DNA from 3 places in the Lysinibacillus sp. NPDC056185 genome. Region 3 is predicted to be linked to each of the others. Evidence: riboswitches for the same ligand, from Rfam matches in the RefSeq annotation. Region 3 holds a riboswitch; each other region holds the start of a gene.
The links. A riboswitch is a leader RNA that binds a small molecule or an ion and turns the genes downstream of it on or off. The one in region 3 is predicted to bind cobalamin.

Region 1 (10,941 bases), on a different contig from region 3:
TTTTAAAAATGCCGAAAACATCTATAAAGGTGGTATTTTAAAAAGCTTGTCATCAATGGCCCGTTTAATTTATGGTGAGTATGAATCCGCAACAATCGCACCTGTCGTCGCCATTGATCTAGAAAGACACTTGTATAGTCAGTATAGTTTTTTATATGAAATCGGTGGACTGATTAACCATATCGTGGCTGCACATCCGACGAATAAAGATACGAGAAGCTTCGATTTCTTCAGCCAGGAAAATCATTGCCCTAGTTGTTCTGGTCGCCTTCAAATTGAAAAATTTGATTTCGATATCGTCATACAAGACAAAACAGTGCCATTCTGGGATGGCTTATTACATCCAGACGTGATGGAAGTATTAAAATATTATCAATATCCGAAATTACAATTCCTTTTTGATGAGATCAAGAATGAACTGGGTCAAGATATTAGTAAAAGCTACAATGAGATGACAACGGAAGAAAGACATACCTTCCTATATGGTTATTGGGAAAAATCATTTTATGATAAAGCAAGTAAGTCCTCAAAAAAATGGGAAGGTTTTAATTTTATCCTTGGACGTTATATCGTTATTTCGAAATCAATTATTAAAGAGCAAATGAAAGAATCAAAAGAAATGATTGCCTGTCCAATTTGTCAAGGTGCGGTGCTAAACCATAAGAAAAAACTAACGTTTGAAGACACTGATATTCGCGAGATAATACATCAACCTATCGATCAAGTCATAAAAACTGTAGGGAACTTACCAGAGCTTGAAAAACTAAAAGCAATTGTAGGCGGCGATATGACTCTTACGGAAGATGTCTCTTTACTTCCTAGAGAAACGCAAGTATCGTTGAAAATGCTTGAATTAGATCTAGCAAGCTTTGCCGGTTATGAAATAGTACTAAATAATGTTTTACCATTCTGGGACAAAATTAAAGACAATATCGAAGCAATAAGCAGCAAAAATCTCCTAACAATTTGTGATTTTGCCAATATTGACGAAACGAGAGAAACTATCATTGACCAATATTTCACTAATGGAAAATACAAAAAACTAACGTACGTCTATGAAGCATTTGGCTACAAAAAAATTGTGACACAAATTAATAAAATTAAAGCAAGTCATAAATGTCCATTCTGTAATGGGAAGAAAGTCATTTCAGAAGACAATCTCCATGATGGCGTCTATAAATTATCCGTACCATGTGTTAGTTGCTCTGCAAGTGGTATCAATGATGAAGGACGGAAGGAAATTGTCGATGGTGTAGACGTGCAAACATGGCTAACGGGCAAAGTCAATGACGTTGTCGCTGAAAGTTTAATCACGGAGGCTGTTGCAGATATTCCAATTTTCAACCGTATTCGTGAATTGAATAAACGAGATATGATGGCAATTTACCAATGCCTTGAGCAAAACAATTAGATCAAGCCTCTTTGAAAACTCATGTGCAATTGCATATGAGTTTTCATGTTATTCTAGGAGGAGCTTATAAAAAGTCATTAGAAACTAAAGGGGAAAGATATGCATGGCAGAATTAATAGATTGGAAAAATAATGCTCGAGGGCATAAATTCATAGCTTCTTTTAGCGGGGGAAAGGATAGTGTCTTAGCTTTATATAAAGCAATGAAGGTTGGAGAAGCGCTTGGATTAATCGTCATGTTGGAGGAAGAAGGCGAACGTTCAAGATCCCATGGAATGCCTCCGGAACTTATACGTGCTCAAGCTAAATCGATAGGTTTACCTGTTTATACTGCAGCAGCAAGCTGGACAGAATATGAAAAAGTATTTACGCACCTTTTAGAAAAAGCTAAAAATCAAGGGGCAGAAGTGTTAGTAACAGGAGACTTAGATATGCCTGAACATGGCTGCTGGCATGACAAGGTTACGAAGAATGCTGGATTAAAACTAGGCATGCCTTTATGGGAGATGGGTCATCGTGAAGCTGTTGAAGAGTTCATAAACCTAGGATTTGTTACAATCATTGTAACTGTTAATTTATCTTTGGGCATGCGCGAGGAAGATTTAGGACGGACGTTAACCCTTGAATACATAAAGGAGCTTGAATCTCGTGGTATTGACCCTTGCGGAGAAGGTGGAGAGTTCCATACTACAGTATTAGATGGGCCAATTTTCAAACAACCTGTCCCAGTTCGTAAATGTGAGATTATTAGAAATGGAGAATATGCGTTTTTACCTTTAGAACTAGATCATTAACTAAATCATACAGATACGTGCAAAAGAGTATAGTTGTAAATAGCGGAATAAAAAACAGAGAATAACATGGGGGCATCATCTATCTATTTGAGGTGGGGTCTCATGTTATTTTTTTGTTTGCTTGCAAAGAATGTTTTAATGTTGGTCTAACTATATGTAGTTGGGTATCAATAAGGTTTCTTCGTTATCATCCATATCATTAACGAACATAAGTAGTAGAAATGCAATTCCACCATCAGCTGAAAACGTCGCTAATTAAATAAAACACGACCAATATCTTCAACCGACTGTATGATAAGAGGTTTTCTTACTATCTCAAAAACGACACTCAGTGCCCCTTCAGATGCGACTCAATACTTAACTTTGATTTAAGAAACTATTAAAAGGGTCACCGGAGGATTGTGACCCTTTGTAAATATTCGAAGGGAAAGGATAACTTTATATTATCCTAAAAATTATGGGATAGATGGCGGTATTGGGTATTAATAGAATCCGATGAAGCTAGTGCCGACAATAATCAATAGAATGAATAGTACAACGATTAGCGCAAATGCTGAACCAGTACCGTAGCCGCCGCCATTACCGCAGTATTCAGACATAGTTATTACCTCCTTTCTACAATCTATAATATGAATAGTTGTTAAAAGGAACTGCGATATTTATCTACTCATTGAATATAAATTTTTAAAAAATCTTCCCATAGCAGTTGTTCTGTCAATTTAATCTTGCAGGGATACAAAATGAATATCTTTTGCTTCAAAATCTTCCTTGATTTCAATTAAACGCTTCGTTTTTCGACAATTGCATCAAGCTGAAGTGATTACGACTGATCTTGCGTATTACCAGGCGCATATCTAAATTTCAAATCTTCCTTTCTTTATTCCTTAACTATGTAAAAAAGAGGGAATTAACGTATATATTAACCATTTGATTTTAGTTATATTAGTAAATTAACAATTTACTTAAGCAATGGCGCAAGATTGTTAAATAACACTCACTAATGTAAAATGGGAATGTATGTTTGTTTATTACTGAATAGTTAAAATTTAAGGGGGAGAAATAAATGGGCGAAACAAAGTATAGCCAAGTTTGGAACTTAGATAGTCTGTTCCAGGGCGGAAGTAAATCATCTCAATTACATGAACATATAAGATATTTAGAAAAAGAAATTTCTGAATTTGAAGAAAAAACAAATTCCTTTAATGTTCCACAAAAAATAAATGAATCAATTAATGTTGCGGTTTTAGTTGAATACATAGGAGATATTCGAACTAATATATCTCAAGCAAATTCTTTTATAACCTGCCTTCTTGCCCAAAATCCAAAAGATCAGGATGCTATAATTCTGCAAGGGAAAATCACGATAATAAATACTCGTTTTGAATCTGCATTGAAAAAAGTGAAAAACACTCTGGTAAAAATTGATACCCATTTGTGGAAAGATCTACTGAATACTGATGTTTTAGCAAACTTTAAGTTTATACTGAATGAATGGCGTGAAGATGGTGAGACAACCCTTTCAGATGGAGAACAAAATTTAGTATCGGACCTCATGGTAGATGGATATCATGCTTGGGGGCAATTTTATAATTCTTTTATGAGTACTGTTACGATAAAAGTTCAAATAAATGGAGAACAAAAAAATTTATCTGTAGGTCAAGCTATCAACTTACGTTCACATCCTAATGAAGATGTTCGTAAAGAAGCCCATAATGCTTTAGAACATACGTGGAAAGAGAATGAAGAACTATTTGCGAAAATATTAAATCATATTGCAGGTTTTCGATTACAAGTTTACAAGAAGTCTGGCGTGGATAATGTAATACAAGAATCTTTAATTAAAAATCGTATGAAGGAGGAAACGCTTCATGCGATGTGGTCTGTAGTTAATAAATATAAAAAACCTTTCGCTGACTACCTAAATCAAAAAGCAAAAATAAATGGCTATAAAAAGATGCAATCCTTTAACTTTTGGGCACCTATTACAACAAAAAGTCAAAAAATAGAATACGAAGATGCTGTTAATTTTATTTTGGAGCATTTCAGTGAATTCGGAACAGAATTAGAAAATTTCTCTAGAAAGGCATTTAGTGAAGGATGGATAGAAGCTGAAGATCGTGCAAATAAGTCAGCTGTTGCATTTTGTTCAGGTTTTCCACTTTCGAAAGAATCAAGAGTTTTCATGACATTTGGCGGTACAATTACAGATGTATTAACACTTGCGCATGAATTAGGACATGCCTTCCATAACGATGCAATGAAATCTATTAATGGAGTGAATAAACAATATCCAATGAGCATTGCTGAAACTGCTTCAACGTTTTCAGAGATGATTATATTAGATGCGGCAATGCAAAAAGCTAAATCTACTAATGAAAAATTATTTTTACTTGATGAGAAATTAAAGCGTAGTGTTATGAATTTCATGAATATTCATTCTAGGTTTTTATTTGAAAAGAAATTTTATGAAGAACGTAAAGAAGGAATTGTTTCATCATCACGCTTAAACGAAATTATGCAAGAAGCAATAGATGAAGGATATGATAGTTCTCTTGATAATCCTTCACTGCATTCATGGATCTGGACACCACATTATTATATTACACAATCTCCTTTTTATAATTTTCCATATTCATTCGGATATTTGTTTGCATTGAGCATATTTGCAAAAGCAAAAGAAAAAGGTAAAGAATTTGAAAGATGTTATTTGGATTTACTTCGTGATTCAGGGTGTATGTGCACAGAAGATTTAGTGATGAAACATTTAGGTGAAGATATCACTTCGGAAGCTTTTTGGAAAAAAGGAATTGAATTATGCGTTAAAGATGTGGATGAATTTATCAAATTAAGTAGTGAGTATAACAATATTTAAAGATGACGAAATCTTAATGATAAAAGAAAATAAACCAACCGCCATTGGTAAGTGGACTTTCAGTGGACTTATTGAATATGGTGAAAACATGATGTGAACGATGGAACGTGCTGGTAGCAGAGAATGTACATTCAATCATTATTTTAAATAAACAATTAGGTGAACAAATCATATTTTATTATTGCGGGTTACCATTTGGGATCTCGCCAACCAAATGATATATATCCCACATTTTGTGAATTTCAACAAAACGAAAGCCAATTTCCTGTACGCAAAGAAGTTGGCTTTGTTTGTTGTATTTTGAGTAATTTTTCAATTTAAACGTCTTATTTTTTTACATATAAAAAGTCACGCTTTGAACAAAAAAAGATTGATTTCGATCCTTCTTATTTCGCTAGTGTCCGCGTTAACGAAAAAATTTAGAGTGAAATTAATTAGGTTTAATGTATTCTCCTGTGGAAGCATTAAAGCCCGCTGCTTCCAATTTTGTTTGGTCACTATTCCAACCTATCACTATTAGAAGGGTAACATTTCTCTCTATATCTTTTCTAAGCATAAAATTATAGCCTTTAGCCCAATCTTTACCTGGATAAATACCGCCAATTTTTATGGCTTTTTGAAGCAATTCAGGTGAATCATACTTAATATCTTTCATTTGTATAAACTCTTTTTTAGGGTAAGGAGAAGTACCATCACTCGTTAAATCATTTGTATCATCTATTTTTCCGTCATGAATGGTTACTAAAAAAGCCTTATTAGTTTCTGGCACTCCAAATAAAATATTCCAATGCTTTCTTTTGCCGTTACTTCCGATTGACTTTCCAGGCTTATCTAAATCAATATTTATTGCATCTTTTAATTGAGCATTTTTATTCCATTTCAATGCAGGTGGATAGGCTAATTCAATCGCTTGTTTTATTGATAATTCTTGCTGTTCATCGGCTTCAAATGTATCTTTTGTTAATTGTAGAGAACTAGCAGATACTATCTCAACAGCATCAATTGGAACTAATAAAAGTAAGACAACAAAAACAATTCTTTTCATTTTCTCAAGCCCTTTTTAGGTGTATTGTTTCCAAAACTTATTCAAATATTCTGCGTCGTTAGTAAAAAACATTTGTCGAACAATTCCCATGGCAAAAAGGGATATACTGGATTTTATAGAATACTATTAACCAACCTAAATTTTTTAATCAGGAGTGAGGGAATTGGAAGTTACTGAAGAGCAAAAGTCATTATTCAGTAGAATTGGCTATCTCTATTTACCAGCTAATAATATCGATGAAACAATTGAATGGTACCAGAATAAGCTAGGATTTAAGCTTAAAGCACCAAAATTTCAGGATGATATTGGTTATGTGGCAGTATTAACACCGCCAGAAGGATATGTTGTATTACTCCTTGTAGAAACAAAGGATCATACAACAGCAGATTTTTTACGCGATGGTCGCCTGTATCAAACTTTTACGTTGAATTGTCCAGATCTTGAATATACACATCAATCATTAAAGGCTAACGGTATAGAAGTTACCGAGATTATGATGCGTGCAGAAAATGCTAAATATTTTGTCTTTACTGACCCATCAGGTAATCATATCGAGGCTGCTTGGTCTGTATGGGACTGAATGACAAAAATAGGTGCTTTAGTACAAGAAGAATGATTAGACTTTATGTTTAATCATTCAAAAAGATAGTTGCTATTCAACTAACGGTCTGTTTAGTGGAACAAGATATAAAACTTTTGATGATAAAATTAGTCAATTGTAAAGGCTGTATTCTAAAAAAATATTGCTATATAACTCCCATGAAAGAACGTAATAATCTTTCATTTTCTGTGGTGAAATGTTGATTTTTTGCGCTACATAGATGGCTAACGGGGGAGGTTAGTGGAAGAAGGGCCATTGTAATAATGTGTAGAAATAAACAAATATAATTAATTCTAAACAGGAGGTATTATGAAGGATATTAGTTTATGTGTTAAAGAGTTGGATGTCCATTATTACGAATTAGGAAAGAACACTAAACCCACAATAGTCTGTTTACACGGACTTGGAAATAGTGGGGCAGTCTTTTCTGAGTTAGCTGAATACCTAGAAGATGATTTTCATATATTATCTTTTGATAATCCAGGTCACGGAGGCACATCTCCTTTTGTAAATGAAGATGGTTATCTATTTTCAAGTCTTGCAAAATGGTATAACGATGTATTCGAACGAGTCTTAAAAGAACCCTTTTATATTTTGGGCCATTCTTGGGGAGCTGATATAGCTTTACACTATGCTAAAATGTACCCTAAAAAAATTAAAGGGGTTATCTTACTTGATGGTGGCTATACGTTTCCAGATTTCCAAGTAGATATGACCTTTTCTAAAGTATATGATGGGTGGAATGATTATATGGAGCATTCCTCGGTTTTTGACACTTGGGCTGATGTAATCGGGGATTACCAACAATATACTGACCGATGGATTGAAAAAATTGAACAAATGGTTCAAACACTTTTTAATAAAAGAGAAAAATATGAACTTATTACTTCAAAGTTTACTGTATTATCTATTATTAAAGCATTTTTTAGAGAAAGTTTTACAACAGCTTATCCATACATAAAATCACCATTGATTCTTATCCACGCAACTCTTCCCAAAGAGTTAATAAACGCTAGAAGAACTGGAATCAACAAATTAAAACAGCATATAGAAAATGTCACCATTGTTTCAATGGAAGCAACTGATCATATGGTTCATTGGGATAACCCTAAAAAAGTAGCTAATGAAATTCATAACTGGGTATCTAAATGTTGAGCTACGTGGCGATTGCAAAAAAAATATTACACCAATTGAAGTGAACGGAACCTCGGAAATTGGGGACGTTGTGGTCATTTCTTTAATAGTAGCCTCATTTCTAGCTGCATTTTTTAGCCAAAAGGGCAAGTTGAGAATTTTTGCTTTAATTGTTTCCGCGATTCCAGTGCTTTTTCTACTAGGATTAATTTTACTACCGATATTTTATTTGTTAGAGCAATAATCGAATACGTTCTTTGTAAGAAGATGGTGAGTTTATTGCACTTCAACTAACAAGTGCTTTAATTATAAGAAGATTGTGGAAAAGATAAAATATTTCCGAAATAAAGGTTATCTATTTGTTTCTTGAACACCAATAAAAATTGTTAAAAAGAGTGGTGATAAAGTGGAGAATGCAGAGCAAAATAAGCGTATTCTTTATGCGGTTTTCGAGCATGATATTCAATTGCCAATCCTAGATATTACTCATCCCCTTTTCAACGCAAGTATTGATGAACAGGCGTATCATTTGAGCTGTCTTAAATCAGCCAAGAGCATTGAATCATTAAAAAAGATGCCTGGCTTTATCCGCAACATCTTTGTGACTAAACATAAAAAGAAGAAAACAAGGCCAGGACTAAGATTCCTGGTCTTATTATGTTAGTCATTACTATAAGGTTATTATTATATTCAGAAAATAAAATTGACGTGAACATTTGAGCATGTTATGTTTAATACAAATTTCATAGCAATCATTACAAGTTTGAGTGAAATAAGCTTTCATTCAATTAAAAGGAAAATGGGTGTAAATCCCATGCTGTCCCGCAGCTGTAAATGAGGAGTTTTGTTTAGATTACCACTGAGTGAATACTTGGGAAGGTGAAGCAAAATCATGATTCATGAGCCAGAATGCCTGCTTGTAAGGAGATTCATTGATGATCTACGAAAGATAGGGAGATGGATGGGGGCTTACTCACAGTAAGTTATTCTGTCCTTATTCTTTTGGAATAAGGTTTTTTTTATGCCTTTTTTCACTCTGTAGATTCTTCATTTAGTGCACCACAAACAAAGATAGGAGACAGAAAATGAGATTGACAAAGTATTTACTTCCTTTCATGCTTGTTATGATGTTCAGTTTACTTACTGGCTGTACAAGCACTGAAAAGGAAGAGACAGCAACGAAACAACAGACTGACGAAAAAATGATAACGATTGGATGGCCATTAGATGTAGGTCCATTAAATCCCCATACATATTTACCAAATCAAATGACAGCACAAGCGATGGTCTATGAATCATTGGTTGAATATAACGATGACGGAACAATTACGCCGAAACTAGCAGAAAGTTGGGACATCTCAAAGGACAAAACTTCTTATGTTTTCCATTTAAGAAAAGATGTCAAGTATTCTGACGGAACGGCTTTTAATGCAGACAATGTGATTCGTAACTTTCATGCAGTTTTAGCAAATCGTGATATGCATTCTTGGATGGGCATGGTTAATCATATTAAAGAGGTTGTGAAAGTGGATGACTTTACAATTCGTTTGCAATTGGATGAACCCTATTATCCTGTCTTAAACGAACTTGCCTTCGTAAGACCTTTCCGTTTTTTAGGTGATAATGGATTCCCTAAAGGTGATGCGACACAAGATTCAATCAAAGCACCAATTGGGACAGGCCCATGGGTATTAACAGATTACAAAAAGGATGAATATGCTTTATTTAGTCGCAACGAAAACTACTGGGGAGAAAAACCTCTTGTAGAACAAATAAAAGTAAAAATTATCCCTGATTCAGAATCTATCTCGTTAGCATTTGAAAACGAAGAATTAGATTTAATATATGGTCGTGGCATCATTAGTTTAGATAACTATACGTTTTTAAAAGATAGCGGGAAATATAAAACCGCTACGTCTGAACCTTTATCTACGCGTGCGCTACTGTTGAATACACAGTCAGGTCCGTTAGCAGAATTAAAGGTACGTCAAGCGATTCAATATGCAATCAATAAGGAACAGATGGTTGACAGTATTACACATGGTACTGAAAAAGTGGCCAATACACTATTTTGGGATGCTGTGCCTTATGCCAATATTGATTTAGCGCCAATTTTATATAATCCGAAAAAAGCGCAACAATTGCTAGATGAAGCGGGATGGACGCTTCAGAAGGGTGAAAAAATTCGCTCTAAAAACGGACAGCCACTAACATTAGATTTAATCTACATTGCGACAGATGCGATTCAAAAACCTATGGCAGAACTAATGCAAGGTGAACTTGCGAAAATAGGGGTACAATTGAATTTAGAAGGCGCAGATGTGATGGTAGGTCTGCAAAAATTAATGGATGATCAAGTTGATATTAATTTCTGGCGTACAAATGGACCACCAACAGATCCACATAGCTTTGCTAATGAATCAGCTACACCAAACGCTAATGGTGTCTATGAAGCAAAATTAGGCTTACCAAATGCCAAAGAAATCGATAATAGCATTCATCAATTATTAGTAGGTACAGATGAAAAAGAGCGAGTGCAACTTTATACGGATATTTTAACAATGTTCCATGACCAAGCACTATTCTATCCTATATCTTACGAAACAAATAACGTGATTTATCAGCCATATATGAAGGATTTTGCTCCACGTGCATCTGAATATGATATTCCATTTGCACAAATGGATAAAGAAAAATAACTGTAAAAGAGAGAGTATGTCTATCAAAGACAGCTCTCTCTTTATCATAGGATTGATTAGGAAGTGACAGCATGTATGAATCGACATGGATGTTTTGTTTAAAAAGAATTTTGACTTTACCGTTTGTACTATTGGGCGTATCCATCCTGACTTTTGTATTTATTCGTTTCGTTCCAGTAGAACCTGCTGAGGTCATTCTTAGATTGGCAAGAGTTGCACCAACAGCAGAAGCCATTCAAGCATTACGTGAAGAACTTGGAACAGACAAACCTTTTCTTATTCAATATTTACTGTGGATAAAAGGCGTTTTGCATTTAGATTTTGGTACATCTTTTGTTAGTAAATTACCAGTAGCACATGAACTTTTCGCGAAATTACCCGCTACC
Region 2 (10,941 bases), on a different contig from region 3:
CATTCGCTTTAATCGTTGTTCTATTCATTCTTCTGATTATTGTCGGCACTAGTTTTATGAATAGATGTTATTAATACCTAATACCGCCATTACCGCATATAATGCTCATAACTATTGTAAGGTAATACTAGTTTAACCCTACACCTCCGAATCATTATTAAGGGTCACTATCCTCCGGGTGATCCTTTTAAATTTTCCTCTTTCAATTTCATACTCAACCGCCTAAGGCATAATAAAAAGCCACACCTTGTTAGATGTGACCTTTATGTATTTATAATTATATGCGAATATATACCTTACCATCTAAATCTACAGTCACTGATGTAATATTTAACGATTTTCCGTCTACAAATATATTCTTTGTTTGAATGATTTATTGAATTGTTTCATACGGTAATTTATATTCTTTACTATTATAGACTAATATATGTTCCATCTAGTCACCTCCCACATTCCAATAATTGTAATACATTACACTTAACTAATCAGTAATAGGATTTTGCTATACATACCACTTATTCGCCTTCATTCCCTGTACGGATAATGCTCCTGCAATAACTAGATTATCGTGATTTTTTTCTGTATTTCCTCGCTTATTACCTAACTTTCCATGTGTCTCTTCAAACATTTGCATCTGCTGTAAAGTCTGAATAACATAATATATTCCAGTTCTTATTAGTTTTTAACTCGGATTGTAGATACTCTTTTATTATTTCGTTATCCTCTTTCTCATTTTCACAGGTGTTAGGTGCTCCCACTCTTTATATAGTTGCTTTTTCGAAAGTATCTTCCAAGGATTAAACATCGTTTGTCCATGCTTATTAAAATACAGTTCTTCACCAATATGATAAGCTGCATGTTGAATAATACCATTTTCATCCTTCCAAATTACAATGTCGCCTTGTTGTATCCCTTCACCTAGGACCTCTTCAAAGTTATACTGACTTAATTTTTCAAGAAATGTTTTTTGATATATCCATTCATAAATAAACCACTTTTGTTTCCCTTTTGAAATTGCAAACAAAACCGCTGCTAAACAATTTGCACCTTGACGATGCCCAAAAGTATTAGCAAATTGCTGTAGAAAACTAGGTAATGATTTTGGAGGTTCCTCACATTCTCCCTTATCCCACCATTCATAAACCATTGTTGTAAGTAACTGTTCTTTAAATGATTCGTCAAGACCTTCCCACATTGAACGCTGTATGATAACGTGCCCATTCTGTACATAACTCGAAGGTACTTTTTCTATCTCCTTTATAAATTTAACGGGGAGTACAAGCCCTCTTTCACATTGCACTTGAAAACTTAAAATCAATTGTTGGTCCTCTTTCGATTTGCTCTCAATCCATCCTTTTTCAGCAATAATTACGTATTGTGCGTTCTTTATATTCCAGTATTCATAACAATTAACATAATTTAAATGCTGATATGTGCTGTGAGTATAAAACTCATCTATGGGCATTAACAATACATCTGTAAAGTCAATTTCATTAAGATGTTCTTCTGATAGAAAAAATAAATCTCTTTCAGGGACATAACTTTCCATCCATGACAGTAAGACTTTTTTTGTCGGTTTAATTATCATTATGTATTTCCCCCAACTTGAATTTTTTGCTTATTGTTTGAATAACTCTACTTGAACTTCTTCTATAACATACCAAGGCCATTCAGAATCACTGGCTTTTGGGTCACTCACTTTCAACGCAAAAAAAGAACGACCAACAAACGAATTGAAACGTTGTTGATCGAGTTTATTAAAAGAATGAAACGTTTTTTATACTTTATGAATTTACAGGTGCGGGACAGTGTCGGATTTGCACCGACTTCCCTTTTCAGTAAATTGCACGCAATTTACACCTATTACTCTAAGCTATTCAGTTGTCAAGAAACTGGAAAATACCAGATTTCTTTCCGTTAATAGTAAAGTACAGTATTTTTAAAGTCAATTGAGGCAATTAGATATTTTATAACTACTCACTCAACTTCGGTGCTTTTCGTAGTTTAGTTGCTTGTTCAAATGAAAATGCGAGTTTTATTAGAACATCTTCACTAAATGCAGTTCCTGCGAAAGTTATGCCAAACGGTCTCCCATTTTTCATATACCCTGCTGGGACGGCAATAGACGGATAACCAGCTTTTGCACTAATTGTCGAACCTATATATGATGGAAAGATAATCGCATCCAATTCATATTTTTTTAATGTATAATCGATTCCTTGTTCTTGAGAAAAATACAAATCCTCTAATTTTGCATTTAAATAGTCAGAATCTCTTAATGTGTTCGATAGTTTCTCTCTCAATTCCAATTTATCCTGACCATATTTTAACGACTTTCCTTTTGAACGTTTATTAAATTGAATTAACTCAGAGATAGAATGCACAGGCATGTGGGAAGGTAGATTTACAAGGAAATTATTTAAACTATGCTTTAATTCGTATTGCGGTACTCCCCATTTCCAGTCTCTATGAAAAGAAGGGATTTCGATGCCTTCAATAATATCGGCTCCTTGAGCTCTTAAAACCTGAATTGCATTATTAAAAAGTGTTTCATCATATTCCTCTGAGTCATAATAAGCTTTTGAGGCATTATTATAAACACCAATTCTAGCGCCATTTAATCCTGTGGCCTCTAAAAAAGGGGTGTAATCCTTATATAACCTTCTTTCACTTTTATATGTAGCGACGTCGTCTTGATCTACTCCTGTTAACACGCCCAATAAAATAGCTGCATCTGTTACTGTTCTAGCCATTGGCCCTGCTGTGTCTTGAGAGTATGTAAACGGAATAATGCCCTGTCTACTAATGAGCCCAACAGTCGGTTTTATGCCAACTACTGAATTTGTAATAGCTGGACTTAAAATCGAGGCGTCTGTCTCAGTTCCAATTGATAAAACAGAAAAATTCGATGCCACCGCTACTGCTGACCCCGAACTGGATCCTCCCACATAAAGTTGTGGATCGCCATAAGGATTTAGTGTTTGGCCACCTCGAGAACTATAACCCGCCCACATCGTACTCGACATAGCGTTTGCTAATTCAGTCATATTTGCTTTCCCTAAAATAACAGCCCCTGCTTCACGAAGCTTTTTTACTAGAAATGCATCCTGCTTAGCTAAATAATTTTCCAATGCTATTACGCCTGCACTAGTGTGCATAAAATCTTTCGTTTCGATATTATCTTTTAAAACTACTGGAATTCCGTGTAAAGGCCCTCTAGCCCCTTTTGTTAGTCTTTCCTCATCTAATGCTTCAGCAATAAATATCGCTTCAGGATTAATTTCAAGCATAGAATTAATTTTCTGTCCGCCTTGATCATACTTAGCAATTCTGTGTAAATAATACATAGTTAATTCTTTTGATGTTATATCACCTTGTACCATAGCTGTTTGAATATCGATTACTGACAATTCTTCTTTAAGAAAACTATTAAAATTTATACCCATTAAATTCCCCACCTCTCTTTCAATATTATACCAAAAAGGGAAACTTGTGCTTAAATTGTTTTTTAACTATTGAAATTTCAAAGTTCATTCCCTCAGGCTCGTTACTTCATATATTTTTTGCCCCAGTATTTGTAAATGTGTTATAGTTTAAATAAATAACTAATTATTCTGTCATTTAATTCATTTTTGTGAGGTGAAGATATTGAAGAAATATATATTTGCAGGAGCTTTACTGGGAATTTTCTTTTTAACAGGGTGTGTAAATGAAAAAACAGAAAATGTAAAATCATCCAAACCATCGACCGATGAACAAACAGTAGAAAAAGAAAAAATCGTAGCTCCAACTCCTTTAAATTTAACGCAGGAACAAAAAGAAAAGTATTACAAGGAATATATTTCTCTTGTAGAGAAAGTGAACGAAGAATATCAAGAAAACTTTGAAATAGAACCTATATCAAAGTTTACTGATGAATACTGGGTTGAGGTAAGTGATTTTAAAAAGATGTTAAAAGAAAGAGTAGATGCTTCATTTATCGTGTTAAAAAATAATGATGCGTATGCTCCAACTTCAGTACCGAAAACAGTGGAAATACATACAGGTTCAAAGGTTGCTATTATTAGTTTTGAAGGCTCTTTTGATACACAGTTAAATTCAAATACAACTGAAAGTAGGCAGTTGTTTTCAGCTATGAACTCTCTATCTTCGAAAATTGAAAATGGTAGTGGTAACTGGATCCAAAAAGGATACAAATATACAATTGACGATGATGGTCGCTCTTATATCATTACTGTTGGTGGAAAATACTCTGAAAGTGGTGTTTCTTCTTCTCATTTAATTAATGTAGAATTTTATTGCAATAAGAATGGTGGTATTTTATGACCGACAATATTTAAGAAAAGAGCTTGCCTACGAGGTGATTGAAAATTGATTAATATCGAATTTGGAACATTTATACTTTTTCTAATTACGCTTGTTTTAGTAATTAGTATTTTTGGATTTGCCATTAGAAAGCTGTTAGGTGTTGAAAGAAAGAAATGGTTTTCTTATAATCACATTAACGAAAGACATAAAAAACTAGATTGGTCTGTACGAATAATATTTATGAGTTTATTTTTAATTAGTTCGTATTATATGATTGGTAACGATACACTTGGAATTCCTTGGTATTTTGAAACATGGTTTATCTTAATTGTCTTTTTTATAACATCTGAAATGCTACGAGCATTTATGGAATGGAAATACGCGGAAAATAAAAGAGATTTTGTTGCTACTATCGCAGAAATGGTGTTAATGATTAGCATAGGATTTTTGACGATAACAACCGATTTTTTCGGCTTATTTATATTTAATTTCGAAGCTATTTAAACCGGTTAATTAATACACTTGATATAAAATAAAAAAGGCTATTTCGCAGAAAATTTATTCCTGTAAAATAGCCTTTTTTAATGAATACTATATTTCTTGCAATTATTGTCCACTAAATCTCTGTGTCAGCTTTTGTAAATTTTCAGCTTGTACACATAAATCTTGTGATACTACCATGTTGACCGCTTGCATGGAGGCACTTTGCTCATCTACTGACTGCAGAATGACCTCTGTATAATTAGACAAACTGTCCATTCCACTTGCGATTGTCGATACTAAGTTTGTAACCTCATTCGCGCTACTTGAAAGCTCTTCTGCTGTTGCGGAAATATCCTCAAGTTGGTTCGTCATTTTGCTAACATGCTGAGAAATCGTACCGAATGACTTTGTAGCCTCATCAATAACATAGACGCCCTGTTGAACGTTTTTCAAGTCCTCTTCGACAGAGGTAGCTACTTGTTTTGTATCGCTTTCAATGCCAACTACCAGCTCGACAATTTGAATAGCCGAATGCTTAGATTGCTCTGCCAATTTTCGAACTTCCTCCGCTACTACGGCAAAGCCTTTACCATGTTCTCCAGCACGCGCCGCTTCAATCGCTGCATTTAATGCAAGCAAATTCGTTTGATCTGTAATAGCCGTAATCATGTCTGTCATAGATTTGATATCTGTCATTTTTCCAGATAATTGCTGCATTAATTCACTTGTTTTTTCAGTAGAAGTTGAAATGAATTCCATCTGATTTTTAGCCACGTGTAAAATTTCCACACCGTTGCCTGCAATGTCATTTGCTTCTTTTGCATGATCAAATACATCTTGCGTTGCCACGGTAATACGTTCAATGCCATCAGCAGTTTCCTGCATAGCAATAGCACTTTCATTTGCAGATTGTGCTGCTTTCTTAAGGCCATCAGTCGTATTCTCCATTTGTGAATCAACTTCGTTCACTGCATCTGTAATTTCATTTGTACTTGCTGATAGCTCCTCAATGCTCGCAGATAAATCTGAAGAACTACTTGCAATATTTTGTGTCATCGTATGTAATTGTTCCTTCATCTTTAAAAACGCTTTAGCTAAGTCTGATATCTCATCATTGGAATTAATTTCAATCGGAGCAGTACTTAAATTTCCACCAGCAATTGCTTGTGCAGATTCTGATAATTGTTTAATAGGCTTAATAATTTTAAATTTTACATAGAAAATACACGATAATGTCATCGTAATTCCTATTACTGTTAATAAAGTGGATAGCCATTTTAATGAAGTTAAATTTGCTAGGTCTATAATTAATAAAACACCCATGAGAACATTTAAAGTAGAAAAGCAAATTATACTTTTTTTCCGTAAGCTCATACTAAATTCCTCCAACTATAATATTATTCCAACGTAGTTATTATAGTTTAATTCTCCTGAAATTCATAGAAAAAAGACCAACTTTTGTAAGGGGAATGATATATAAAAGAAAAAGTACTTTCGTAGTATCCAAAAAACATGGAGATGTGCTCTAAAAGTAAAAGCACTTTGCTTTAGACAAAGTGCTTTCACCATAAATTATTTTAATTTCATAATACTTGATCCAGCAATACCAGGATGTGTCATCTCATATGGATCTAGAATTAAATCTAATTGTTCTTTTGTTAGGACGCCTTCTTCAATGCAAAGCTCACGAATTGAACGACCAGATAAAATTGCTTCACGCGCAATTCGTGCAGCTACCTCATAGCCAATATGCGGGTTCACTGCTGTTAACACACCAACGCTTTTTTCCACATATTCTTTCATGCGATCTTCGTTTGCTTCAATATCCTTCAAGCAATTTTGTGTAAATGCTCGGAACACGTTATTCATAATGCTAATCGATTGAATTAAGTTAAAGACAAGCACAGGCTCCATAACGTTTAATTCTAATTGTCCTGCTTCAGATGCTAAAGAAATCGTATGGTCATTACCAATTACTTGGAATGCCACTTGATTAAGAACCTCTGGCATAACAGGATTTACTTTCCCTGGCATAATAGAAGATCCAGGTTGACGAGCTGGTAAAATGATTTCCCCTAATCCAGCACGTGGTCCAGATGCCATTAAGCGAAGGTCATTAGCGATTTTCGACATATTAATCATACAGATTTTTAGTGCGCCTGATACTTCTGTATAAGCATCCGTATTTTGTGTTGCATCCACAAGGTGTGTAGCGCCTTTAAGCGGCAATCCTGAAATTTCAGCAAGATGAACATCAACTGATTGAATATAGTCAGGGAATGCATTTAATCCTGTACCAACAGCTGTTGCTCCCATATTTACATCATATAAATTTGGGCGAGTTTGGCGAATGCGCGCAATATCACGAGTGATCACACGGCAATATGCTTCAAATTCTTGCCCTAATCGAATCGGTACAGCGTCTTGTAAATGCGTACGACCCATTTTAATAACATGCGCAAATTGCTCCGCTTTTTGGTGGAACACTGCTTGCATGTTTTCCATTGTAAGAAGTAGTTCATCTATCAAATTCAACACAGCGATATGAATAGCTGTTGGGAAAGCATCGTTTGTTGATTGTGACATATTAACATGGCTGTTTGGGCTAATTGTTTTGTAGTCCCCTTTTTCTTTGCCCAAAATCTCTAAGGCACGGTTAGCAATAACCTCGTTGGCATTCATATTAATAGATGTGCCAGCACCGCCTTGGATTGGGTCAACGATAAATTCAGCATCCCACTCGCCGTCAATAACTTCCTGTGCAGCCTCGACAATTGCATCTCCGATTTCTGTTGAAAGTAGGTGTACCTCCATATTACTCATAGCAGCTGCTTTTTTTACAATACCCATTGCTTTAATAAGAGCAGAGTGAATTGTATATCCTGTAATCGGGAAGTTTTCAGTTGCACGAAGCGTTTGAATCCCGTAATAAGCATTGCTTGGTAATGCACGTTCACCTAAAAAGTCTTTTTCTATACGTTGTGTGGACATAATTGTCGTCTCCTTTTATGTAATCCTCACACTTGATAGTAGCTAATTAATGCAGTATTGTAAACAGTCATTTTTCTGTAAAATGAAAAATCCCATGAAAAGATATTATTATTCCCTAAAAACCGAGCGCTACTTTGAAACTATTAAGACATATAAGATTACACACTTTTTACTTTGGTTAGCAGTTTTTCTCGTTTTTAAACAATTATGCCTCAGCATAATTGCGTATGGATTCGGCTTTTTACTTGCTCAAAGAACTCTTTTTCGATTCATAACAAGTGGGTTCATAATTATTAATCTTCACCAATCAGGCTATTCCAATGCAAGATAAATATTCCCATTCGTTCATTTAGCACAATAAAAAAGCTGAACTAATTGTTTGTGTTAGTTCAGCTAAATATAAACTATTTTAATGTGTACTATCCCAGGAACACTGGTGTTAATTCTTTTATTTATTTGAAGAAACTGTAAAACGACTGTTAACATGCTTTGGATTTTCAATTTCATCTAATACTGCAACGGCATAATCTGCATAGCTAACATAACTTTCACCAGCAGCATTTACTAATAAATGATCTTCTCCAGCAGTATAGCTACCTGTACGTGGACCTTCTGGATCAAAGAAAGCAGATGGGCTTAAAAATGTCCAAGTAATAGTTGATTGTTGTAAGTCATGTAGATTTTCACCTTGGTTTTTAGCTGTCGCATAAAACATTTCAGGAAAATCTGGTGTATCCATTACGCGTACAGTTTTCTCTGGGTCTACAAACAGACTACCCGCACCACCGACAACAAATAATTTTGTATCAATACCAGTGAAAATATCGATTAAATGACGGCCAGCTTTCACATGTAATTCCTCCTGACCAAAAGGAGCCCCAAATGCATTTACGACTACGTCAAACCCTTTCACATCTTCTTGAGCTAATTCAAATACAGCCTTTTCAATTACTGGAATATTTGCTGTTATTTTCGAGGCTGAACGCACAATCGCAGTTACATCATGGCCACGTTGTAGTGCCTCCTCTACAATTTTTTGTCCCGCTTTCCCTGTTGCACCAATTACCGCAATTTTCATATTTATAATTCCTCCTATTTTCCATTTGTAACTATTTTAGTTACAGGTTAGATACAAAAGACCGACTTCGTTGATGTTAACGAAGTTGATCTAGCACATCCTGCAAAGTTTGTGCTTGTAGTTGTTCTTCCATTGCATGCCAAACAGATGTATAAACACCTTCCAATGTCCGTTGGATTTTTCGACCAACCGCACATGCTGGATTTGGCTCATCATGAATCGCAAAAAGCTGCTCTGGCCCATCAATCGCATGGTAAATGGCTAATAGCGTTAAATCTTTTGGCTCCACTAATAGATCATAGCCTGCAATTCCTGGTCGTGACGTAAGCAAGCCCGCTTTTTTTAGTACCCCAATCATTCGTCGCACGACAACTGGATTTGTATTCACACTACCTGCGATGAAATCAGACGTCAGCTGGCTTTTATCAGATGTTGTTGCAATGAGCGAAAGTATATGGATCGCTACCGAATATCGACTGTTCACCATATGTATCACCACCTGTTGTAACTATTATAGTTACAGGTTTAAATAAAAACAAGCAAATTGCTCTATTTGCACCTGTATTTATTTTATTCCGTTATCAAAGTATTATACGATAATTATAATTTCTTTACATAAATAACTAATTCTTGTCGTAGTTCCCCATCTTCCTCATAAAAGTCTAAGTTATGAAATTCATACTTAAAATGGCCAACTGGAAATGTCACACTTTCTCCTTGTGCCGCAGCCAATATGCCTGCCACATCATGTGACACCATTTGCAAAAGCTCTGTACCCAAAACCGAATCTACAAAAATCACGTTCATAATAAAACACCTCCTCAGCTATTATAGCTCAGAAGGCGCTTACATTTATAGTCTTTCTTTATAACGTTTCAGACGAATATCCTCAACGACTTGCATCATTTTATGTATTTGCTCCTGTGTTAATTTTGTAGAGATGTGTGCTAGCTCATGTTGATGAATAAATTCCTCTTGTTGTTGAGGAGTACTGGTCAGCAATTTCGTCCTTAAACGTTGCTCACACCCTCTTCCGTCTATTTGAAAAATCAACGATCTCCTCACATCATTCACCTCTAAATTTTTATTAGAACTTCCATATTAAAACTTATATCGGAAAAATTTTCATGTTTTTAAATATCCTTCATATAAAGCGCTAGGGGATTTAGCTCTAAATAAATCAAGCTCTCTCTTTTGGCGGTAGTATCCGGCTATTTGATCGGTTCTTTTCGTCGGTTCGACGATTCTTTCCGTCGATTCGATCCTTCTATCCGTCGCTCTGCCGGTTCTTTCCGTCGCTTCGACTCTTCTATCCGTCGCTCTGTATTCTTTCCGTCACTTTTGCCATTCTATCCACGATTTTGCCGGTTCTATCCACGAATTCGGCTCTTCTATCCACGATTCTGCCGGTTCTATCCACAAATTCGACTCTTCTATCCATCACATTGGCCTTTTATCTGCCGCTCTGTATTCTTTCCGTCACTTTGCCTCCGCTATCCGTCGCTTGGACTGTTCTTTCCGTCACTTCGACTCTTCTATCCGTCGCTCTGTATTCTTTCCGTCACTTCGACTCTTCTATCCGTCGTTCTGACTGTTCTTTCCGTCACTTTTGCCTCCGCTTTCCGTCGCTCTGATCTCTTTTCGTCACTTTGCCTCTGCTTTCCGTCGCTTTGACGATTCTTTCCGTCGCTTCGACCCTTCTATCCGTCGCTCTGCCGGTTCTTTCCGTCGCTTCGACTCTTCTATCCGTCGCTCTGTATTCTTTCCGTCACTTTTGCCATTCTATCCACGATTTTGCCGGTTCTATCCACGACTTCGGCTCTTCTATCCACGATTCTGCCAGTTCTATCCACGAATTCGACTCTTCTATCCATCACATTGACCTTCTATCCGTCGCTCTGAAATCTTCCCTCGCATTGCCTCAAATTTCCATCGCTCTGACTTCTATCCCTCGCTCCGCCAGTTCTTTCCGTCGTCTCAACTCTTCTACTCGACGCTTCGCAGTTAGTTCGCTTTAAAAAAACAGCAACCAAAACGGCTGCTGCTTCAGTTTAAACGGCAATTGGAGCTTTAATTGTTGG
Region 3 (10,941 bases):
TTATCTCCTTGATCATTATGCGAGTGATGAGGTAAAGGAGCGCTTTTTACCACATGTTTGTGCAACAGGAGATACAGAGCTATATGAGGGGGCTACATTTTTAACGGAGCGTCAAGGTGGCTCTGATGTTGGGGCGAATGTTGTGGAGGCAAGACAGGACGGCAATCAGTATCGCTTATATGGGGAAAAATATTTTGCATCAAACGCAGGAATGTGTGGAGTAACTATGGTATTGGCGCGCATGAAAGGGGCTCAGGTAGGCTCAAAGGGCTTAACATTATTTGCAGTTCCGTGGCGAAATGAGGATGGCACAGTTAATAATCTCCGCATTCGGCGTTTAAAGGATAAACTTGGCGTTAGAGCAGTGCCTTCTGGTGAGGTGGAATTTGATGGTGCGCTAGCATATGTTGTTGGTGATCCGAATAAAGGAATTTATTATATGCTCGAGGCGCTTAATTTATCAAGAATTTGCAATGCGGTTGCTTCTATCGGCATTATGCGCCGCGGATATTTAGAGGCGAAGCATTATGTGACAAATCGTCATGCCTTTGGTAAACCTTTAACGCAATATCCTATGATTCAGGATACACTAGGGAAATTCGCTGCCAAGCTTCATGTAGAAGTTGCCACGGTTTTTGATCTTATTCAGCTGTACGACAAAGTAACTAGTGGGCAGGGGAATAAAGAAGACATTATTTTAAACCGCTTGTATATTGCTATCATGAAAAAAGAAACTGCAGAGCAAGCTGTACATTATGCTAGTGAAGCCATTGAATTACATGGCGGAAACGGCTATATTGAAGATTTTGTTACACCTCGGTTATTAAGAGATGCACAGGTACTTACTGTGTGGGAAGGGACTGCGAATATTTTAGCATTAGAGCTTATTCGTTTAGTTGATAAGTTTCATGCGCACGAAATGTTTGTTCGTGTCATGGAAGAACGTCTAGAAAAACTAGTTGCCAGTCCATTAGTTGAAATTGTCGTGGATCAATTAGCAAAACTAGAATCAACTTTGCAAACATTTAGCCGTTTAGATGATGCAACAAAAACGTTTGAAGCAAAAAAGGTCGCAGAGAAAATGGCGCATTTATATGAAAGTGTGGTAGCAGTCGAGTGGGCACAAAGATTCGGCGTCAAATATGAGAAGCTAGCAGATATTTATTTAGAGCACACATGGGCATTGCGAGAAATGGGTGCACCAATGAAAACGGTACAGTATTTTTCAGATATCGTTTAACTTCTTTTAGTATATTGATTTGTTTAGAAGTCGTCTCGAATGGAGGCGACTTCTTTCATTTTCATGTATAATACAATCAACTGAATATTATAAAGGTTCTTTACTTAAGTAAAGTGAAAAGGGAAATCGGTGTAATTCCGATGCGGTCCCGCCACTGTATGTGTGAGTTTTTTCAATCTACGCCACTGAAAATTTCGGGAAGGCTTGAAAAAGCGTATGGAGCACGAGCCAGGAGACCTGCCTTTATAGAAAACACGTTGTAGCCTACGAGGATAGGATGGTGGATTTTGTATATGTATTTTTGTGCAAATTTGACCCCCTCATTATTTTATGATGAGGGGTATTTGTTTTGGAAGATGAATGTCGATAAATTTGAAAACATGGGCGATAAATTCACAATGTTAGGCGATAAACTCAAAAAGTTGGGTGATAAATTCAAAATGTTGGCTGGAAGTTCGCGATGTTGACGATAACCCCACAATGTTAGGCGATCAAAAACTAAAATGTATCGATCAATCAGAAAAACAATAAAAACTATAAGCACAAATAGACTAAGGAGGATTCACATGAAGAAAATTTGGAAAATAGGGTTATCAGCATTTTTAGCTATGGGCTTACTTGCTGCATGTAATACAAAAGAGGCGACAAATGAAAAGCCGTCATCTTCTGAGCAACAAGAGACTGCAAAAGTAGATCAAGCAACATTCCCAATGACGATAAAGGATGCTACTGGCAAGGATATTACGCTAGAGGCACCTCCTGAAAAAATTGTCTCACTCATTCCGAGTAACACAGAAATATTATTTGGCCTTGGCTTAAATAATGAAATAGTTGGCGTGACTGATAATGACGATTATCCACCAGAGGTTACTAAAAAAGAAAAGGTTGGCGGTATGGATTATAATATTGAAAAAATTATTGCTTTATCGCCAGATATCGTTTTTACGCATGCGTCAGGTATGAGTTATTCAAAAGGAGCCATTGAACAGCTTGAGGCGGCAGGTGTGAAAGTATTTGTTGTAGCGGATGCAAAAAACTTTAATGAAACTTACACAACGATTGAACAGCTTGGTCGTGCAACAGGAAAACTAGAAGAAGCTAAAAAAATTGTTGCAAATATGAAGGCAAAAGTTAAAGAAGTTGAAACAAAACTTGACGGTGTTGAGCCGAAGAAAGTCTTTGTAGAATCGTCTGATGAGCCACAGATTTATACAGCCGGTAAAGGTACATTTATGAATGAAATGCTAGGAATGATTCAGGCTGAAAATGTGGCAGCAGATGTAAATGACTGGTATCAAATCGATGCTGAAAAAATTATCGCGAAAAATCCAGATGTCATTGTTGTGGCATATAATTATGTACCTGAAATTTTAACGAAAATTCCACAACGTGCAGGCTTTGAGACAATCTCTGCCGTAAAAAATAAAGCCATAGTACAAGTAGATGAAAATATGATAAGTCGTCAAGGTCCTCGATTAGCAGATGGTCTTGAGGAACTAGCAAAAGCTGTCTACCCTGAGGCGTTTAAATGAGTAAAACAATTGTAGCCTATGTAACAGCAATTACGCTTCTAACCATTAGCATCTGGTGTGGTGTGGCGATAGGCTCAGTTCATATTCCACTAGAAGTGTTGTGGAATAAGGCGGCTGATGAAACAGCCGCCAATATTTTATGGAAAATTCGATTACCCCGAGTCCTGCTGGCAGGGCTTGTAGGGGCGTCACTTGCAATTGCAGGGGCAGCTTTTCAGGGCTTATTAAAAAATCCTTTGGCTGATCCTTATACATTAGGTGTTTCCTCTGGTGCATCAGTTGGCGCAGTTATGACAATTTTTTTTAGTATATCAATACCTGTAGTAGGCCATTTTACATTGCCGACCTTTAGTATGATAGGTGCCATATTAACGATGGTAGCTGTTATGGGCTTTGCTAGAATAGTAGACCGCTCGCTAAAAATGGAAACTCTTATATTAACAGGGGTTATATTTAGTTCATTTTTAGGTTCTTTGATTTCATTAATGATTGCATTGTCTGGTGAAGAGCTACGCCAAGTAATCGGATGGTTGCTAGGCTCAGTATCGATGCGTGGTTGGCCATATGTTCAGATGATTATTCCGTTTGTCATAATTGGCTCAATTATGCTTTGGACACAAAGACGCGAGTTAAATGTTCTGTTATATGGTGAAGAACGCGCGCAGCATTTAGGTGTCAATGTTAAGCGCAGTAAATATATTATTTTAGTGGGTGGATCCATGTTGACGGGAGCTGCGGTAGCTGTTTCTGGAACGATTGGCTTTGTTGGTTTAGTTGTTCCTCATATGACGAGAATGGTTTGGGGTTCTGATCACCGTCATTTATTGCCATTATCATTTTTAAATGGGGCAACTTTGCTGATTATTTGTGATTTAATAGCACGAACAATTATTATGCCAAGAGAGCTACCGATTGGTGTTATTACTGCATTTATTGGGGCACCCGTTTTTTCCTATATTTTTTATAAGCAACGTAGAGGCAAGGGGGTACGGGCATGATTGTTGTTGAACATCTTTCCGGCGGCTATGAAGACGTACCGATCGTCCACGATATAAGTTTTTCCGTTGAAAAAGGCAAAATACTAGGGATTTTAGGGCCGAATGGTAGCGGGAAATCCACACTGTTAAAAGTAATAAGTGGCATACTACCAGCAACTGCAGGCACTATATTAGTAGATGGCAAAAATAGTAGCTCTTACAATGCTCGTGCATTAGCAAAAAAAATGGCGGTGCTTCCACAATTACACGCTAATGCCTTTTCAAACAGTGTACGGGAGGCAGTATCACTTGGGCGTTATCCACATCAAACAGGCTTCTTTTCAAGCTGGTCTGATCGCGATGAACAAGCAGTACAACATGCCATGATGCAAACTGGTGTAAAACGCTATGAACAGACACCGTTGGAATTTTTGTCGGGCGGTGAACAGCAAAGGGTATTTGTAGCTCAAGCTCTTGCACAAACCGCGGAAATATTGCTGCTAGATGAACCAACGAACCATCTAGATATTGCTCATCAACGCCAAATTTTAGATATGGTGCGAAAAGAAGCAATTAAAAGTGGTTTGACCGTTATTATGGTACTGCATGATATGAATTTAGCCTCCCTCTATTGTGATGAATTATTACTAATGGAGGAAGGTCGGATGCGAGCATTGGGGGCGCCACATGAAGTATTAATCGCTTCGCAAATCGAAGATGTTTATCATGCCAGAGTTGCAACTTATGCACATCCAGAAATTCCAAAGCCTCAAATTACAATGATGCCAGCCTCAGTTGAACATCAGCAACGTGCTGTCATTACAAAAGAAAATTTCACTGTTACAGATCGTTATATTAAGCTTCAATCAGAGTTTCCGTTAAAAACAGTGTCCTCAGCTGTCCATAATCCGGGTATCGGTTGGTATGATTGTCTGTTAAATCGCTCTGTACCAATAGATTATGTCATTAGTGATGTAAAGAAAGAGGTTGCTGGATTTTTACTAAAAGAGCATTTTTCATCTACAAGTACCGTCGTCATGTTAACAGCAGTCCCAACAAATCTTGTAGCTATTAATGAATTTAAAGCTTCCTTTGGCAGCGTACTTGTTGCAGTTACGGCCGGAGTTGGCAATGCTGTTGATGTGTCTCGTACACATGAAAGACAAGATGAACCACATATTGGTACTATAAATACGTGGGTTATTGTTAATGGTTGTTTATCAGAAGAAGCGTTTTTCCAAGCAATGATGACGGCTACCGAGGCGAAAACAAAGGCATTGCAATCGGAAAATATTCGTGATGAGCTTAGTGGTACAATTGTGACAGGTACTGCTACAGATAGTTTATTGATAGCAGCTACACAAAAAGGGGAAGAAATACTGTACGGAGGCCCCATTACTGATGTAGGTAAGATTATCGGTAAAGGTGTTTTTGAAACAACTGTGCAGGCAATAGAAAATTATCTTCATTCAGCAGAAACCTCTGCTGAATGAAGATAATGCCTCCGGCGGATGTCACGGATTTTCAAGGGAATGAATTGTGAGGGCACAATTCAAAATCCGGACGCAATTACGCCAAGGCGAAATTGATAAAATAATTCTAGGAGATGAGAGAAATGAAGCTTTACACGAAAACAGGCGATACAGGGAAAACAAGTCTTATCGGTGGACGCGTTGATAAAGATAGCTTACGCGTTGAAACATATGGGGCCATCGATGAATTAAATTCTTTTATTGGTAAGGCAGTTAGTGAATTAGATCGTGAGTTATTCAAGGATATACTAATTGATTTAGAAACGATTCAGCATGAGCTTTTCGATGCGGGTGGCGATCTTGCTAACGTCATGAAGGAACGTCATTTTAAGCTGACAGAGCAGCCGATTGAAGTGTTGGAAACGCGTATTGATGCATTGTCAGATGAAGCACCGCCGTTACAGCGCTTTATTCTCCCAGGTGGTGCACCAGCAGCTGCAACCTTACACATTGCTCGCACAGTAGCACGTCGAGCAGAGCGTCAAATGGTAACGCTTATGAAGGAAATCGAAGACGTACCGACAATTGTACAAAAATATTTAAACCGTCTATCTGACTATTTATTTGCAGCAGCACGTGTTGTTAATTTTAGATTGAATGTCGCAGATGTTGAGTATATTCGAAGCGGCAATGTCTTTAAAAAATAGTCTGCTATTTATAGACAAATTACGCTCATTAGCAATACATGGGGTTGATTTCCGTTCCGACTATAATTCACTTTTATATAAATACTTTGGAGATTTATCGGAACAAAATCTCACTTTATCGGAACAATTTTAGCTTTTATCGGAATGTTTTCTCGTTTTATCGGAACAATTTCAGTTTTTATCGGAATAATTTCAATTAGAACGGAAATCACCCCACGTTATGGTGAGAAGTTATATATTTGTATTTAAAATAATGAGAAAAATAGTCACTCTGAAAAATTCAGGGTGGCTTTTTTTCTTATAAAATGTAAGAATATAAAATTATCAGAAATATTTCCGTTTTATGTTGACTGAATGCTCACTCATTTATTAGAATGGGAATATAATGATGGAATGACGTACATTTACGTATGAGCTAGCAAATTTACCACAAAGAGAGAAACTTACGACAAACTAAAGGGGGGACCAACCATGAGTCCATTAGTAATTGCAAACATTGTTCTAACAGTCGTGGTTGTGCTTTATGCAGTAGGATTGTTCTTCTATCTGTTAAAAACACGCTATAAGTTTGTGCAATTGGGGAAAAAGGTTGAGTTTGATGAAAGTGTTAAAGAACGAGTTCGTTATCTTATGGTCAATGTACTTGGCCAAAACAAGCTATTAAAAGATCCAAAGAGTGGTTTAATTCACGTCATGTTCTTCTATGGATTTTTGATGGTGCAGCTTGGTGCCATTGATTTAATTTGGAAGGGGTTAGCACCTGGATCACATTTACCGCTTGGTGTTTTCTACAGTGTGTTTACATTCTTCCAAGAGCTTGTAGTATTAATGATTTTAGTGGCGGTTGTGTGGGCATTTTACCGACGCTATGTAGAAAAGCTAGTACGTCTAAAACGAGGCTGGAAAAATGGTCTTGTCCTAATTTTCATTGGTGGGTTAATGGTATCCACATTACTTGCAAATGGTATGGGAATAATTTGGCATGGTGAAGAACTAACTTATACAGAGCCAGTTGCTTCTAGCATTGCCGCTATTTTTAGTTTCTTACCAGCATCAGCAGCGGCTGTTGTTTTCTATGTAATGTGGTGGGCGCACTTACTAATTCTTTTGACATTCTTAGTGTATGTACCACAATCGAAGCACTTCCACTTGATTGTAAGCCCGATTAATGTGTATATGAACCGTTTGGATCGTACAGGTACTTTAACACCAATCGACTTTGAAGCATTAGAAAATGCTGAAGATGAAGAGGATATTCCAGCAATCGGTGTTGGACGTATTCAAGACTTTACACAAAAACAAATGCTCGATTTATATTCTTGTGTAGAGTGCGGACGCTGTACAAATATGTGTCCAGCGTCAGGTACAGGAAAAATGCTATCACCGATGGATTTAATCGTGAAGCTACGTGATCATTTAACATTTACAGGTGCTGTTGAGACAAAGCAAAAGCCTTGGGTACCTTATCAATTCTTTGCTAATACAAAGGGGAATCAGCTAGCGATGGCAGCTGGTGCTGAGGGGGCAGTCATTGAAGATATCTACAACCCTTCTTTAATTGGCGATGTTATTACAGAATCAGAGATTTGGGCATGTACAACTTGCCGTAACTGTGAGGATCAATGTCCTGTTATGAACGAACATGTCGATAAAATTATTGATTTACGTCGTTACTTAACAATGACTGAAGGGAAAGTAAATCCTGATGCACAACGCGCGATGACAAATATCGAGCGTCAAGGTAACCCTTGGGGCTTAAACCGTAAAGAAAAAGAAAATTGGCGTGACCTAGATCCAACAATTCATATTCCAACAGTGAAAGAGCTGAAAAAATCAGGCGAGGAAATGGAATATTTATTCTGGGTAGGTTCAATGGGTGCATTTGATAACCGCTCGCAAAAAATTGCATTAGCTTTCTGTCGTTTATTAAACGAGGCGGGCGTGAAGTTTGCGATTTTAGGAAATAAAGAGAAAAACTCAGGGGACACTCCTCGTCGTTTAGGAAATGAGTTCTTATTCCAAGAGTTGGCAACAGCAAATATCGATGAATTTGAGAAAAACGATGTGAAGAAAATCGTTACGATTGACCCGCACGCATACAATATCTTTAAAAATGAATACCAAGACTTTGGCTGGAAGGGCGAGGTCTACCACCATACTGAATTATTGAATCAATTGATTGAAGAAAATCGTCTAGCGTTAAATTACGAAGTTCATGAAACGATTGTTTTCCACGATTCTTGTTATTTAGGTCGTTATAACGATGTTTATGATGCACCACGCGAGATATTACGTGGTATCCCAGGTGTTAAGCTTGTGGAAATGGAGCGTAATCGTGAAACGGCAATGTGCTGTGGTGCAGGTGGCGGTTTAATGTGGATGGAAGAGCATGTCGGCAACCGAATTAACGTAGCAAGAACAGAGCAAGCTTTAGCAACGGATGCTTCAGTTATTTCTTCTGGATGTCCTTACTGCTTAACAATGCTTGAGGATGGTACAAAGGCAAAAGAGGTTGAAGATACAATCAGTACATTCGATGTTGCAGAACTATTAGAGCGTTCTGTATTTGGTGAAAAAGTGAAAGCTGTCGAAGAATCTGTTGAAGAAGCAGCGGATGTAATGGTTGAAGAAGTGGTAGCTTCAGTGGACAGTGTCGAACAAGACAAGAATACAGAGGCTAACGCAGAAAAATGATAGTTATTGTAGAAATATTTCTGTTATCTGAAAAATATAAATTGCACAATAAATAATTGTTTTGTAGAATAAGATTAAATGGAGATGGGAGTTGATCAATAAACTCCCATTTTTCATCGCAAGAGGTCGAGCGAGCGTTCAGTCAACGTAGATGCTCTAATACTTCTTCTAGAACGTAAAACAAAAGGGGTGTTTTACTTGAATAGAGCTGTAATTTTAGCAGGAGCAAGAACTGCATTTGGTAAGTTTGGAGGTTCACTATCAGCATTAAGTGCAAGTGACTTAGGTGCAATCGCCATAAAAGGGGCACTTGAGAAAGCGAATATTTCGCCTGATGAAGTGGATGAAGTAATTTTAGGCTCCGTTTTACAAGGGGGACAGGGCCAAATTCCTTCAAGGCAGGCTGCAATCAAAGCAAATTTACCAATAGCGGTAAAAACAGAAACGATTAACAAAGTTTGTGCGTCAGGGATGCGTGCTGTAACACTAGCAGATCAGCTAATTCGATTAGGGGACGAAGAAGTAATGATCGCTGGTGGCATGGAGTCCATGTCCAATGCACCGTATTATTTACAAAATGGTCGAACTGGCTTACGCATGGGCGACTCAACGATGGTGGATGGCATGCTATATGATGGCTTAACATGTGCCTTTAATAAGGCAAGGCCGCATATGGGAAGCTACGGTAATACAACTGCGAAAGAATATTCGTTAAGCCGTGAGGAGCAGGATGCTTGGTCAGTTCGCAGTCATGAACGTGCACTTGCAGCAATTGAAAAAGGTTACTTTGCTGAAGAAATTGTGCCTGTGGAAATTCCACAACGTAAGGGAGAACCGCTTCAAGTCGATACAGACGAGGCACCAAGAGCTGGTACATCAATGGAGGTACTTGCAAAACTCAAACCAGCCTTTGACAAGGATGGAACAATTACAGCAGGTAATGCACCTGGTGTTAACGATGGTGCATGTGCCTTATTAGTAATGAGTGAAGAACGTGCAACTCGTGAAGGCAGAGAGCCACTTGCAGTTATTATCGGCCATGAAGAGATTGCTATTGAGCCAGAGAGCTTCCCGCAAACACCAGGGCTTGTCATTAACAAATTACTGAAAAAGACGGGGAAATCATTAGCTGACATTGATTTGATCGAAATCAATGAAGCATTTGCAGCAGTAGCACTTGTCAGCAAACAATTGGCGGATTTAGATGCTGAAAAGGTCAATGTTAACGGTGGTGCAGTTGCATTAGGTCATCCAATCGGAGCATCTGGAGCACGCATTATTTTAACACTTGCTCATGAATTAAAGCGCCGTGGCGGTGGTATCGGAATTGCTGCTATCTGCTCAGGTGGAGGGCAAGGCGATGCGATTATGATTGAAGTACCGAAAACAGGGGGACATGAATGATGGGAATTCAAAAAGTAATGGTTATTGGTGCTGGGCAAATGGGCTCCGGCATTGCACAAGTTTGTGCACAAGCTGGTTATGACGTCAAACTGAACGACATGAAGCAAGAATTTTTCGAACGTGGTTTAGGAGTCATTACGAAAAACCTGACACGTGATGTCGAAAAGGGTCGTAAAACTGAGGATGAGAAGGCGGCCATTCTAGGTCGTATTAATATGTCACTAGATTTACAGGATGCTAGTGACGTAGATATTATCATCGAGGCAGCAGTGGAAAATATGGAAGTAAAGCAATCCATCTTTAAGCAAATTGATCAGATTGCACCGGCACATGCCATTTTAGCTACGAATACATCATCTTTACCAATTACGGAAATTGCAGCTGTCACAAATCGTCCAGAGCAAGTGATTGGTATGCACTTTATGAATCCGGTACCTGTTATGAAGCTTGTAGAAATTATTAGAGGGTTAGCTACGAGTGATGAAGTCTACAAAGCGGTTGAAGAAATGACAGTAAAATTATCGAAAACGCCAGTGGAAGTAAATGACTTCCCAGGCTTTATTTCAAATCGTATTTTATTACCAATGATTAATGAAGCGATCTACGCATTGTATGAGGGTGTAGCATCGAAGGAAGCTATTGATGATGTGATGAAGCTCGGAATGAATCATCCGATGGGGCCATTAACATTAGCAGATTTCATTGGTCTTGATACATGTCTATCCATCATGGAGATTTTACATGAGGGCTTAGGTGATAGTAAATATAGACCTTGTCCATTGCTTCGTAAATATGTGGCAGCAGGATGGCTAGGTAAAAAATCTGGAAGAGGATTTTACGTTTACGAATAATCCTATGGGGATGGGACGATTCAAACGAAGTGTAATGCTACGGGACAACGTACAGGGGTGACAT

Region 1: another riboswitch for cobalamin. It lies ahead of nikA (nickel ABC transporter substrate-binding protein); the one in region 3 lies ahead of ACMZ42_RS07375 (ABC transporter substrate-binding protein).
Region 2: another riboswitch for cobalamin. It lies ahead of ACMZ42_RS17620 (hypothetical protein); the one in region 3 lies ahead of ACMZ42_RS07375 (ABC transporter substrate-binding protein).

Annotation. Positions count from the first base shown of each region.
Region 1 covers NZ_JBLLLQ010000002.1:140,951-151,891, forward strand. Annotated here, with positions in the region: gene ACMZ42_RS03120 (ATP-binding cassette domain-containing protein) at 1-1,411, shown strand, start outside; gene ACMZ42_RS03125 (diphthine--ammonia ligase) at 1,515-2,204, shown strand; gene ACMZ42_RS03130 (YjcZ family sporulation protein) at 2,687-2,803, opposite strand; gene ACMZ42_RS03135 (M3 family oligoendopeptidase) at 3,268-5,076, shown strand; gene ACMZ42_RS03140 (hypothetical protein) at 5,507-6,121, opposite strand; gene ACMZ42_RS03145 (VOC family protein) at 6,285-6,701, shown strand; gene ACMZ42_RS03150 (alpha/beta fold hydrolase) at 7,032-7,877, shown strand; gene ACMZ42_RS03155 (hypothetical protein) at 8,263-8,520, shown strand; cobalamin riboswitch at 8,599-8,792, shown strand; gene nikA (nickel ABC transporter substrate-binding protein) at 8,942-10,555, shown strand; gene nikB (nickel ABC transporter permease) at 10,627-10,941, shown strand, end outside.
Region 2 covers NZ_JBLLLQ010000019.1:47,104-58,044, reverse strand. Annotated here, with positions in the region: gene ACMZ42_RS17630 (YjcZ family sporulation protein) at 1-74, shown strand, start outside; gene ACMZ42_RS17625 (hypothetical protein) at 503-628, opposite strand; gene ACMZ42_RS17620 (hypothetical protein) at 710-1,588, opposite strand; cobalamin riboswitch at 1,660-1,870, opposite strand; gene ACMZ42_RS17615 (amidase family protein) at 1,974-3,446, opposite strand; gene ACMZ42_RS17610 (hypothetical protein) at 3,649-4,326, shown strand; gene ACMZ42_RS17605 (DUF4181 domain-containing protein) at 4,372-4,812, shown strand; gene ACMZ42_RS17600 (methyl-accepting chemotaxis protein) at 4,915-6,165, opposite strand; gene aspA (aspartate ammonia-lyase) at 6,364-7,782, opposite strand; gene ACMZ42_RS17590 (NAD(P)-dependent oxidoreductase) at 8,231-8,860, opposite strand; gene ACMZ42_RS17585 (Rrf2 family transcriptional regulator) at 8,937-9,347, opposite strand; gene ACMZ42_RS17580 (thymidylate synthase) at 9,461-9,667, opposite strand; gene ACMZ42_RS17575 (hypothetical protein) at 9,713-9,925, opposite strand; gene ACMZ42_RS17570 (hypothetical protein) at 10,076-10,534, shown strand; gene ACMZ42_RS17565 (hypothetical protein) at 10,531-10,878, shown strand; gene ACMZ42_RS17560 (thymidylate synthase) at 10,912-10,941, opposite strand, start outside.
Region 3 covers NZ_JBLLLQ010000005.1:145,396-156,336, forward strand. Annotated here, with positions in the region: gene ACMZ42_RS07370 (acyl-CoA dehydrogenase family protein) at 1-1,240, shown strand, start outside; cobalamin riboswitch at 1,317-1,500, shown strand; gene ACMZ42_RS07375 (ABC transporter substrate-binding protein) at 1,807-2,772, shown strand; gene ACMZ42_RS07380 (FecCD family ABC transporter permease) at 2,769-3,770, shown strand; gene ACMZ42_RS07385 (adenosylcobinamide amidohydrolase) at 3,767-5,242, shown strand; gene ACMZ42_RS07390 (cob(I)yrinic acid a,c-diamide adenosyltransferase) at 5,365-5,928, shown strand; gene ACMZ42_RS07395 (heterodisulfide reductase-related iron-sulfur binding cluster) at 6,400-8,622, shown strand; gene ACMZ42_RS07400 (acetyl-CoA C-acetyltransferase) at 8,821-10,026, shown strand; gene ACMZ42_RS07405 (3-hydroxybutyryl-CoA dehydrogenase) at 10,026-10,877, shown strand.